3 regions of the Kitasatospora sp. NPDC092039 genome follow, and region 1 is predicted to be linked to each of the others. Evidence: riboswitches for the same ligand, from Rfam matches in the RefSeq annotation. Region 1 holds a riboswitch; each other region holds the start of a gene.

Region 1 (3,263 bases):
GGCCAGCTTGCTCTTGGGCGGGTTGTCGATCTTGATCACGGCGACGTCGTAGCCCTCGGCGTGGCCCAGCACGGAGGCGCCGTAGGAGCTGCCGTCGGCGAACTTGACGGTCAGTTTGCCGCCGTTGAGGGTCGGCGCGACCACGTGGTTGTTGGTGAGGATGTGGCCCTCGGTGTCGAAGACGAAGCCGGTGCCGGTGCCCGACTCGCCGTTGCCCTGCGCCTTGATGGTGACGACGCTGGGCAGCGCCTTCTGCGCGATGGCGGCGATCGAGCCGGGGGCGGGCTCGTTCTTCTGGGTGTCGCTGGCCTGGACGGTGGTGCTGCGGTGGTCGTTCGCGGAGCCGACGCTGTCGGAGCGGTCGGCGACGGTCACGCCGAGCACGCCGCCGGCCACACCGGCGACCAGCGCGACGGCCGTCATCAGCGCGACCAGGCCGCCGCGCTTCTTGCGCGGGCCGCCGGGGCTGCCCGGAGCGCCGGAGTGGTCCGCCGGGTAGCCGAGCGGGCCCGCCGGGCCGCCGGGGTAGCCCGCGCCGCCGGAGGCGGAGTCGTGGGGTCCCCAGCCGCCGAGCGGCTGGCCGGCCCCGAAAGGGTGGTGGCCGTGCGCGGCGGGGGCGGCGGGAACGGCCGGGGCGGCGCCGTACCCCTCGTGCGGACCGGCGGCGGGGACGCCGTGGGTCGGGGTGGCGTACGGGTTGCCGGCCGGCGGCAGCGCCGGGGCGGCGGGCGCGGCGGCGGCCGGGGCCGCCGGAGCCTGCGGGGCGGGCAGCAGGACGGGCGGCGGCGCGTCGATGTACCCGGTGGCCGGGTCGACGGCCGGCTCCCCGGCGGCGGCCACGGGTGCGGCCGGGGCCTGCGGCGCGGACACCTTGGTGAAGGCGACGGTGGGCTTGTGGCCGCCCTCCGCCTGGCCCGCGTCCGCCGGAACACCCGGCGCCGGGACGCCCTCGGCCGACCCGGCGTCGACGGGCGGAGCCGCCTCGACGGCAGCGGCCCCGGCCGCGCCCGCCTCCGGCTCCGGCACCCGCCGGAAGGCCATGGTCGGCTTGTGCCCGCCCTGAGCGGGGCCCTCGGAAGCGGACTCGGCCGCCCCCAGGCCTGCGGGCTGCTCCCCCTGCGGCCCGGTGGGCCCAACCTCGCGCTCGGTGCTCACGGACGACCTCCATAGCTGGCAGAACCAAGGACCATAGTTTTTCGCACTGTCGATTCGTTTGCCGTAAGGACCCCTCTGAAGAACTCATAAGAATCCTTAGCCGGCACCGACACCGGCGCCGGAACCGACCCGGTACGGACACCGGAACCGACCCGGTACGGACACCGGAACCAGCACCGACGCCGGTACCGACGCCGGTACCGACGGCCGAGGCTCCCCTCCCCGCCGGGCGTCCCGCGATGCGGACCGCACGCCCTCGGCCTTGGGTGTTCGCCCCCGTGCCGGTTAGCCTGTCGCTCCAAACTGACACGCGGGAGCTTGGACCCACCAGGCTGAGAGTGCGCATGTCGACCGTACGCCACACGAGTGACGGCCGTTCGAGGGGGCGCTGACCGCCGGAACCTGTCCGGGTAATGCCGGCGTAGGGAGTATCGGCCATGCCGCCTGCTTCGCCATCCTCTTCTTCGGGCGCGAACGCCCCCGCTTCCGGTCCGGACACCCCGGCTCCCGGCGCGACCGCCGTCCTGGAGCGCCCCGACCACGTCGAAGCGCCCCTGGTCCTGGACACCGAGCCGCCGCGCACGCTGCGCTTCCGGGACCACTTCGCGCTCTGGATGAACCTGGGCGTCAGCCTGATCGGCTTCTCCACCGCCGCCACCGTGCTCGGCGCCCCCGGCAGCGAGCTGTCGCTGGCCGCCGCGGTGACCGCGATCACGGTCGGCACGGCGGTCGGCACCGCGATGCTCGGCGTGGCCTCGCTGATCGGCGCCCGGACCGGCGCCCCCGCGATGGCGAACCTGCGCGGGCTGTTCGGCACCCGGCTGTCGTACCTGCCGACGGTGCTGAACATCGTCCAGTGCGTCGGCTGGGGCGTGTTCGAGCTGCTGACCATCTCGGCGGGCGCCCAGACCGTCGCGCACACCACCGGCTACCGCTGGCTGTTCGTCCTGCTCGCGGGCGCGCTGACCACCGCGCTGACCATCTGGCCGCTGGGCTCGATCGCGGTGCTGCGCCGCTTCGTGGCCGGGGCGGTCGCGGTGGCGATGGTGTACTTCACCGTCCAGCTGGGCCGCCAGGGCGTGCCGGACCCGGGCGCGGGCAACTGGCACGGCTTCCTGGGCGCCACCGACGCGATGATCGCGGTGTCGGTCTCCTTCGTCCCGCTGGCCGCCGACTACACCCGGCACTCGCGCACCCCGCGCTCGGCGTTCTGGGGCAGCTTCTCCGGCTACACGATCGCCCAGGTCTGGTGCTACGTGCTCGGCCTGATGGCGCTGCTGCAGTCGGACGGCGACCCGAACCGGATCTTCGACTCCTTCCTCGGCGTGTGGGCCGGCTGGCTGTTCCTGCTGGTGCTGGTGCTGCGCGAGACCGACCAGTCCTTCGCCAACGTGTACTCGACCGCGATGTCGGTGCAGAACCTGCTGCCGAAGGTCGACCGCCGGGTGCTCTCCGGGGCGATCGGCGCGCTGACCACCGTGCTGGCGCTGCAGATCGACGAGTTCACCGACACCTACTACGGCTTCCTCGGCCTGATCGGCTCGGTGTTCGTACCGCTGCTGGCGGTGCTCGCGGTGGACTACTTCCTCGGCGCCGGCCGGCGCGGCTGGAACCTCTCCGCCGACGCGCCGTCCCGCTGGCTGATGCTGCTGCCGTGGGCGCTGGGCTTCGCGGTCTACCAGCTCATCGCGCCGACCCGGGTGGCCGACTGGTGGACGGACTTCTGGACCTCCGCCCGGGAGGCGCTGCACTTCAGCCCGCAGGAGTGGACCTCGGCCTCGCTGTTCGCCTTCGTGGTGCCGGCGCTGGTCACCTGGGCGCTCACCCCGCTCGGCCGCCGCACCGCCGGGCGCTGAACGGAACCACCGGGCACTGAACGGAACCGCCCGGCACCGAGCGGACGAAGACGGCCCCACAGGTTGGGGCCGGCTTCGTCCGCGCTTCACCTCCGCCGCCTATCGTTGGGCCCGTGACCAGCCCAGACCTGTCCTCGACGACGGCGCGCACCGTGCCGCCCGTCCAGGTGATCGCCCACCGCGGTTCCTCCCACGCCCTGCCCGAGCACACCCTCGCGGCCTACCGGCGCGCGCTCGACGAGGGCGCGGACG
Region 2 (3,263 bases), on a different contig from region 1:
GACGATGTCCACCCCGCCCGCCAGCGCCGCGTCCAGGAACTCGGCGAGGTCGCCCTGCTCGCGGCGGGCGTCGGTGCACAGGTACAGCCGGGCGTCGGCGAGCCGGGCGCGCGGGTCGGTGGTCACAGCGCCATGGCCTGGGCGCGGCGCTTGACCTCGGTCGCCCGGTTCTCCCACAGCGCCTGCACCGGGGTGCCGGGCAGCGACTCGTCCTCGGTGAACATCCACGCGATGATCTCGTCGTCGGAGAACCCGCTGTCCCGCAGCACGGTCAGCAGCCCGACCAGGTGCTTGACCGGGCCGTCCTCGTCGATGAAGGCGGCCGGGACCTGCAGGGACTTGTTGGGGCCGCGGCGGACCGCGATCAGGTCACCCTTCTTGACCATGTTGCGGACCTCGGTGACCAGCACACCCCACTTCTCGGAGATGTCGGGCAGGTACAGCCACTCGGGGACCAGGGCTTCAGTCTTGGCATCGATCTCGCTCACGGCACCAGACTGCCACCTCGGACGCCTCCCGCGCACACGGCCCTACGCCGTGGCCGCCTTCAGCGGCACCGCCGGGTCGGCCGCGCGGACCGGATCCAGCGCGGTGCCGCGCTCGATCAGCCGGCGCCCCTGGGTGAGGTCGCGCGGCCGGTCCACGGTCAGCAGCGCGCTGGGCACGCCGTCGCGCAGCCAGAGCACCGACCAGTCGGCGTCCCGCGGGTCGCCGCGCCGGACCAGCTCGTCGCCGTCGGCGTGCCGGCCGGCGTACTGGACCATCCGCCCGAACTGCTCGGACCAGAAGTACGGCACCGGGTCGTAGGCCGGCCCGTCCGCGCCCAGCACGGCGGCGGCCACCGCCTCGCCGGACTGCAGGGCGTGGTCCCAGTGCTGGACGGCCAGCCGGGCCCCGGCCCGGGCCGAGGGGTAGCTGACGCAGTCGCCCGCCGCGAAGACGCCGGGCACCGAGGTGCGCAGCCGCCCGTCCACCACGACGGCGCCGGTCGGGTCCAGCTCGACCCCCGAGCCGGCCAGCCAGCCGGTCGCCGGGCGGGCCCCGATGCCGACCACCACCTCGTCGGCGGGCAGGTGGGAGCCGTCCGCCAGCAGCACCGCGCCGGGCTCGACGGCGGCCACGCCGACCCCGCAGCGCAGGTCGACCCCGGCCCCGGCGTACCAGGCGGCCATCGCCGAACCGATCCCCGTCGGCAGCGCGCCGGGCAGCGGCGCCGGACCGGCCTCGACCACCGTCACCGCACAGCCCGCCGCGCGGGCCGCGGTGGCCACCTCGGCGCCGATCCAGCCCGCGCCGACCAGCACCAGCCGCAGCCCGGGGCGCAGCAGCGCGCGCAGCGCCAGGGCGTCGTCCAGGGTGTGCAGCAGGTGCGCCCGTTCGGCGCCGGGCAGTGCGCGCGGGACGGCGCCGGTGGCGATCACCAGCGAGCCGTACGGGAGGTCGCCGCCGTCGGTGTGCAGCACGCCGGGGGTCAGGCCGGTGGCGCGGCGGCCGGTGAGCAGCTCGATGCCGAGCTGCCCGTAGTCGATGTCCAGAGCCGTGGAGTCGGTCTTGCCGAGCAGCACGTCCTTGGAGAGCGGCGGCCGGTCGTACGGCGCGTGCGGCTCCTCGCCGACCAGGGCGATCCGCCCCCGCCAGCCGCCCTGCCGCAGCTTCAGCGCGCACTGCGCCCCGGCCAGCCCGGCTCCGACGACGACCACCCGATCCGTTCCGCTCAGCTCTGCCACGCCCGTCACTGTACTCAGCCGCCGGCCGGCGGCCGCGGGCCGTCCCGCCCCGCCGCCCCCCGCTGTCCCACCCCACCGTCCCACCCCCGTCCACGCCTCGTACGCGCCTTCGGCCGGGACGACCCCCGGCGTTAAGGTGGGAACACCACACGGGAGCCCGGCGTACCGGGCTGAGAGGCGGGCTGACACGGCCTGCGACCGTCCGAACCTGATCCGGGTCATACCGGCGAAGGGAGAAGAGCAGCCTTGTCACGCTTGCCATCGGGCGCCCACGCCGACGTGCTGGTGATCGGCGGGGGGATCATCGGCCTCGCCGTCGCCTGGCGCGCCGCCCAGCGCGGCCTGCGGAACGTGGTCGTGGTCGACCCCTCCCCCGGTGGCGGCGCGGCCCAGGTCGCGGCCGGGATGCTCGCCCCGGTCACCGAGCTGCAGTACGGCGAGGAGCCGCTGCTGCGCCTCGGGATGGCCTCGAACGAGCGGTACGCGGCCTTCGCCGCCGAACTCACCGAGGCGAGCGGCGGCCAGGACACCGGTTACCGCCGGTGCGGCACGCTCGCCGTCGCGCTGGACTCCGACGACCGCGAGGAACTGCGCGAACTGCACGCCTTCCACCAGCGGCTCGGCCTGGACTCGGCCTGGCTGACCGGCCGGGAGGCCCGCAGGCTGGAGCCGATGCTCGCCCCCGGCGTGCGCGGCGGCCTGCACGTGGCCGAGGACCACCAGGTGGACGGCCGCCGGCTGCTCCGGGCCCTGGTCCTCGCCTGCGAGCGCGCCGGTGTCCTGGTCCACCGGGCCGAGGCGGTCGAGCTGCTGGTCGGCGACGGCCGGGCGGCCGGCGCCCGCCTGAGCACCCACGAGACCGTGACCGCCGACCGGACCGTGCTCGCCGCCGGCCCGCACAGCCACCGGCTGCCCGGCCTGCCCGAGGGGGTGCTGCCCGCGATCCGCCCGGTGAAGGGGCAGGTGCTGCGGCTGCACGTCCCGGACGCCTACCGCCCGTTCCTGTCCCGCAACGTCCGCGCCGTCGTCCGCGGCCGGCACCTCTACCTGGTACCCCGGGAGAACGGCGAGCTGGTGGTCGGCGCGACCACCGAGGAGCAGGGCTACGACACCACCGTCACCGCCGGCGGGGTGTACGAACTCCTCCGCGACGCGCACGAGTTGGTCCCGGGCATCACCGAACTCCCGCTGCTGGAGACCTCGGCCGGGCTGCGCCCCGGCTCGCCGGACAACGCCCCGCTGCTGGGCCCGACCTCGCTGCCCGGGCTGGTCGCCGCCACCGGCCACTACCGCAACGGCGTCCTGCTCACCCCGGTGACCGCCGACCTGGTCGCCGAGTACCTCGCCACCGGCGAAGTCCCCGAGCTCGCACGGCCGTTCACCCCCCTGCGCTTCTCCCCCGACCGCTCCACGACGAAGGCCTCCGCATGACCGAGACCACCCACGACCAGACCGCCCGGAACTCGATCGCCCTGACCGTCAACGGCGAGCCCCGCCGGGTGCCCGCCACGACCACCCTCGCCGAGGTGGTGTCCG
Region 3 (3,263 bases), 220 kb from region 1:
GGATGTCCGCCGGGCTGTACGCGCTGGCCCCCGGCGACACCGACACCCAGACCCCGCACGACCAGGACGAGATCTACCAGGTGATCAGCGGCCGGGCCGAACTCACCGTCGGCGCCGAGACCGCGACGGTCGGGCGCGGCACGGTGGTGTACGTGCCGGCCGGCACCCCGCACCGGTTCCACCACGTCACCGAGGAACTGCGGGTACTGGTGGTGTTCTCCCCTCCGGAGGACTGAACGCCCGGGCGTCGGAGGACGCGTGCGGCCCGCCGGTTAGGGTCGCGTCATGAGCACCAAGACGCTGACCGAAGAACTCTGGGCGGCCATCGAGCCGGTGTACGCCGAGATCCTCGCCCACCCCTTCCTGGCCGGGCTCACCGACGGCACCCTGCCGCGCGAGGCCTTCCGCCACTTCGTCGTCCAGGACTCTCACTACCTGCGCGACTACGCCCGCGCGCTCGCCGTCTGCGCCGCCAAGGCGCCCGGCGAGGAGGACGTCCGGGCCTTCGCCGACGACGCGGTCGGCGCGCTGGCCGCCGAGCAGGGCATGCACGCCGAGTTCCTGACCGCCTTCGGCGGCAGCGCCGAGCAGGCCGCGGCCGAGCCGGTGCTGCCCACCACCCGGGCGTACACCAGCTACCTGCTGGCCACCGTCTACGGGGGCTCCTTCGCCGAGGCGGTCGGCGCGGTGCTGCCCTGCTACTGGATCTACGCCCGGGTCGGCGAGGCGCTGCTCGCCCAGGGCTCGCCCGACCCGCTCTACGCCAAGTGGATCTCCACCTACGGCGACGAGGCCTTCCAGTCGGTCGTCCGCCGGGTGCTGGCGCTCGCCGACCGGCTGGGCGAGGAGCTCTCCGCGGCCGAACGCCGCAGGGTGGTCGAGCACTTCGTGACCACCTCGCGCTACGAGTGGATGTTCTGGGACGCCGCCTGGCGCGGCGAGCGCTGGCCGGTCTGAGCCGTTCGCCGACCGGCCTTGCTCCCGGCACCAGTTGGTCGCTCCGGAACGCCGGAGGTTGTGCTCCGCCGGACGAGTTCTCCGGGGTCACCCGGGGGGTCGGGGTAGGGGTGATCTCGGGGTTCTCTCCGGGCCGCCGGGCCTCGTTCCGGCACTCGCGCCCCCGTACGATCGAAGTACCGAAAGCAAGCGGGATGCGGCACCGGACGGCGGCCGACCCGAGGGGAGAAGAGGAACCGACATGGCTGAGCTCTGGAAGTCGCTGCCCTCCTGGGTGCGCAACATCGTCATCCCGGTGCTGGTCCTGGTACTGGCCTGGAACGTCGTCGCGTTCGTGTTCGGCGTCGTCGGCGCACTGCTCTCGATCGTGATCAAGCTGCTGGTGGTGGTCGGCATCGCGGCCGCCGTGGTGGTCCTGGTGAAGAAGGCCGCCAGGAGCTGACCCGCCACCCCGCAACGCCGCCCTGAGGCCCGGTCCCCTCCCACGAGGGGCGCCGGGCCTCGGCCGTTCTCCGGTGGCCCACGCGACTGAGCCGGGGGCGGCCGCGCGGGCGGGCCGGGAGGCGCTCTGGACCTGCGGCGATCCGCTCGCTACGGTGTTGGGCGTCGTGTGCAGGCAACACCGCCTGCGACGCGGGAGCTCGGAGCACCGGGCTGAGAGGGCGCTGACCGGGACGTCGACGGACGGACCGACGGCTGCGTCGACCGCAGGAACCTGACCGGGTAATGCCGGCGTAGGGAGTAGAGGTCAGATGACCACGTTCGAAGCACAGCCGCAGTCTGCCCAGGGCGCCCCCAGCAGCGAGCGCACCGGCTACCCGACCCCGGCCTGGCGCAAGGCCCACCGCGAGGGATCGCGCCCCGACCTGCGCGTCCCGTACCGCGAGGTGCGGCTCACCAACGGCAGGACCGTCCCGCTGTACGACACCTCCGGCCCGTACACCGACCCGTCCTACGAGCCCGACGTGCGGCGCGGCCTGCCCGCGCTGCGGGACCCCTGGATCCGCCAGCGCGGCGACGTCGAGGAGTACGACGGCCGCGAGCCGCGCCCCGAGGACGACGGGATCAAGCACACCTCGCCGCGCGGCGGGAACCTGCGCAACCTGGACGCCGTCTTCCCCGGCCGCCCGCGTCGCCCGCTGCGCGGCCGCGACGGCGTCGCCGTCACCCAACTCGCCTACGCCAAGCGGGGCGTGGTGACGCCGGAGATGGAGTTCGTGGCGCTGCGGGAGGGCCTCGCGCCGGAGTTCGTGCGCGCCGAGGTGGCGCGCGGCCGGGCCGTCATCCCGGTCAACGTGAACCACCCGGAGGTGGAGCCGGCCATCATCGGCACCAACTTCCTGGTGAAGATCAACGCCAACATCGGCAACTCGGCCGTCACCTCCTCGATCGAGGAGGAGGTGGAGAAGATGACCTGGGCCACCCGCTGGGGCGCCGACACCGTCATGGACCTCTCCACCGGCCGCAACATCCACACCACCCGCGAGTGGATCCTGCGCAACTCCCCGGTGCCGATCGGCACCGTGCCGCTCTACCAGGCCCTGGAGAAGGTGGACGGCAAGGCCGAGGAGCTGAGCTGGGAGGTCTACCGGGACACCGTCATCGAGCAGTGCGAGCAGGGCGTCGACTACATGACCGTCCACGCCGGCGTGCTGCTGCGCTACGTCCCGCTCACCGCGCGCCGCAAGACCGGCATCGTCTCGCGCGGCGGCTCGATCATGGCGGCCTGGTGCCTGGCGCACCACCAGGAGAACTTCCTCTACACCAACTTCGAGGAGCTCTGCGACATACTCGCCGCCTACGACGTCACCTTCTCGCTCGGGGACGGGCTGCGCCCGGGCTCGATCGCGGACGCCAACGACGAGGCGCAGTTCGCCGAGCTGAAGACCCTCGGGGAGCTCGGCCGGATCGCCCGCGAGCGGGACGTCCAGGTGATGATCGAGGGCCCGGGCCACGTCCCGATGCACAAGATCAAGGAGAACATGGATCTCCAGAAGGAGATCTGCGACGAGGCGCCGTTCTACACCCTCGGCCCGCTGACCACGGACGTCGCCCCCGGCTACGACCACATCACCTCGGGCATCGGCGCCGCGATGATCGCCTGGTGGGGCACCGCGATGCTCTGCTACGTGACCCCCAAGGAACACCTGGGCCTGCCCAACCGGGACGACGTCAAGACCGGCGTGATCACCTACAAGATCGCCGCCCACGCCGCCGACCTGGCCAAGGGCCACCCCGGCGCCCAGGCCTGGGACGACGCCCTCTCCGACGCCCGCTTCGAGTTCCGCTGGGAGGACCAGTTCAAC

What was found. Region 1 has a riboswitch for thiamine pyrophosphate ahead of ACIQI7_RS07065 (purine-cytosine permease family protein). Riboswitches for the same ligand answer to the same signal wherever they lie in the genome.
Region 2: it holds a riboswitch for thiamine pyrophosphate, as region 1 does, so the genes downstream of both, thiO (glycine oxidase ThiO) here and ACIQI7_RS07065 (purine-cytosine permease family protein) in region 1, are expected to answer to the same signal.
Region 3: it holds a riboswitch for thiamine pyrophosphate, as region 1 does, so the genes downstream of both, thiC (phosphomethylpyrimidine synthase ThiC) here and ACIQI7_RS07065 (purine-cytosine permease family protein) in region 1, are expected to answer to the same signal.

Annotation. Positions count from the first base shown of each region.
Region 1 is NZ_JBIVSD010000003.1:168,656-171,918, forward strand. It holds gene ACIQI7_RS07060 (S1C family serine protease) at 1-1,041, opposite strand, end outside; TPP riboswitch at 1,456-1,600, shown strand; gene ACIQI7_RS07065 (purine-cytosine permease family protein) at 1,593-3,011, shown strand; gene ACIQI7_RS07070 (glycerophosphodiester phosphodiesterase) at 3,125-3,263, shown strand, end outside.
Region 2 is NZ_JBIVSD010000004.1:86,652-89,914, forward strand. It holds gene thiE (thiamine phosphate synthase) at 1-126, opposite strand, end outside; gene ACIQI7_RS09965 (Rv2175c family DNA-binding protein) at 123-488, opposite strand; gene ACIQI7_RS09970 (NAD(P)/FAD-dependent oxidoreductase) at 531-1,736, opposite strand; TPP riboswitch at 1,867-1,979, shown strand; gene thiO (glycine oxidase ThiO) at 1,974-3,158, shown strand; gene thiS (sulfur carrier protein ThiS) at 3,155-3,263, shown strand, end outside.
Region 3 is NZ_JBIVSD010000003.1:385,522-388,784, forward strand. It holds gene ACIQI7_RS08005 (cupin domain-containing protein) at 1-236, shown strand, start outside; gene tenA (thiaminase II) at 286-957, shown strand; gene ACIQI7_RS08015 (DUF5326 family protein) at 1,199-1,399, shown strand; TPP riboswitch at 1,581-1,715, shown strand; gene thiC (phosphomethylpyrimidine synthase ThiC) at 1,710-3,263, shown strand, end outside.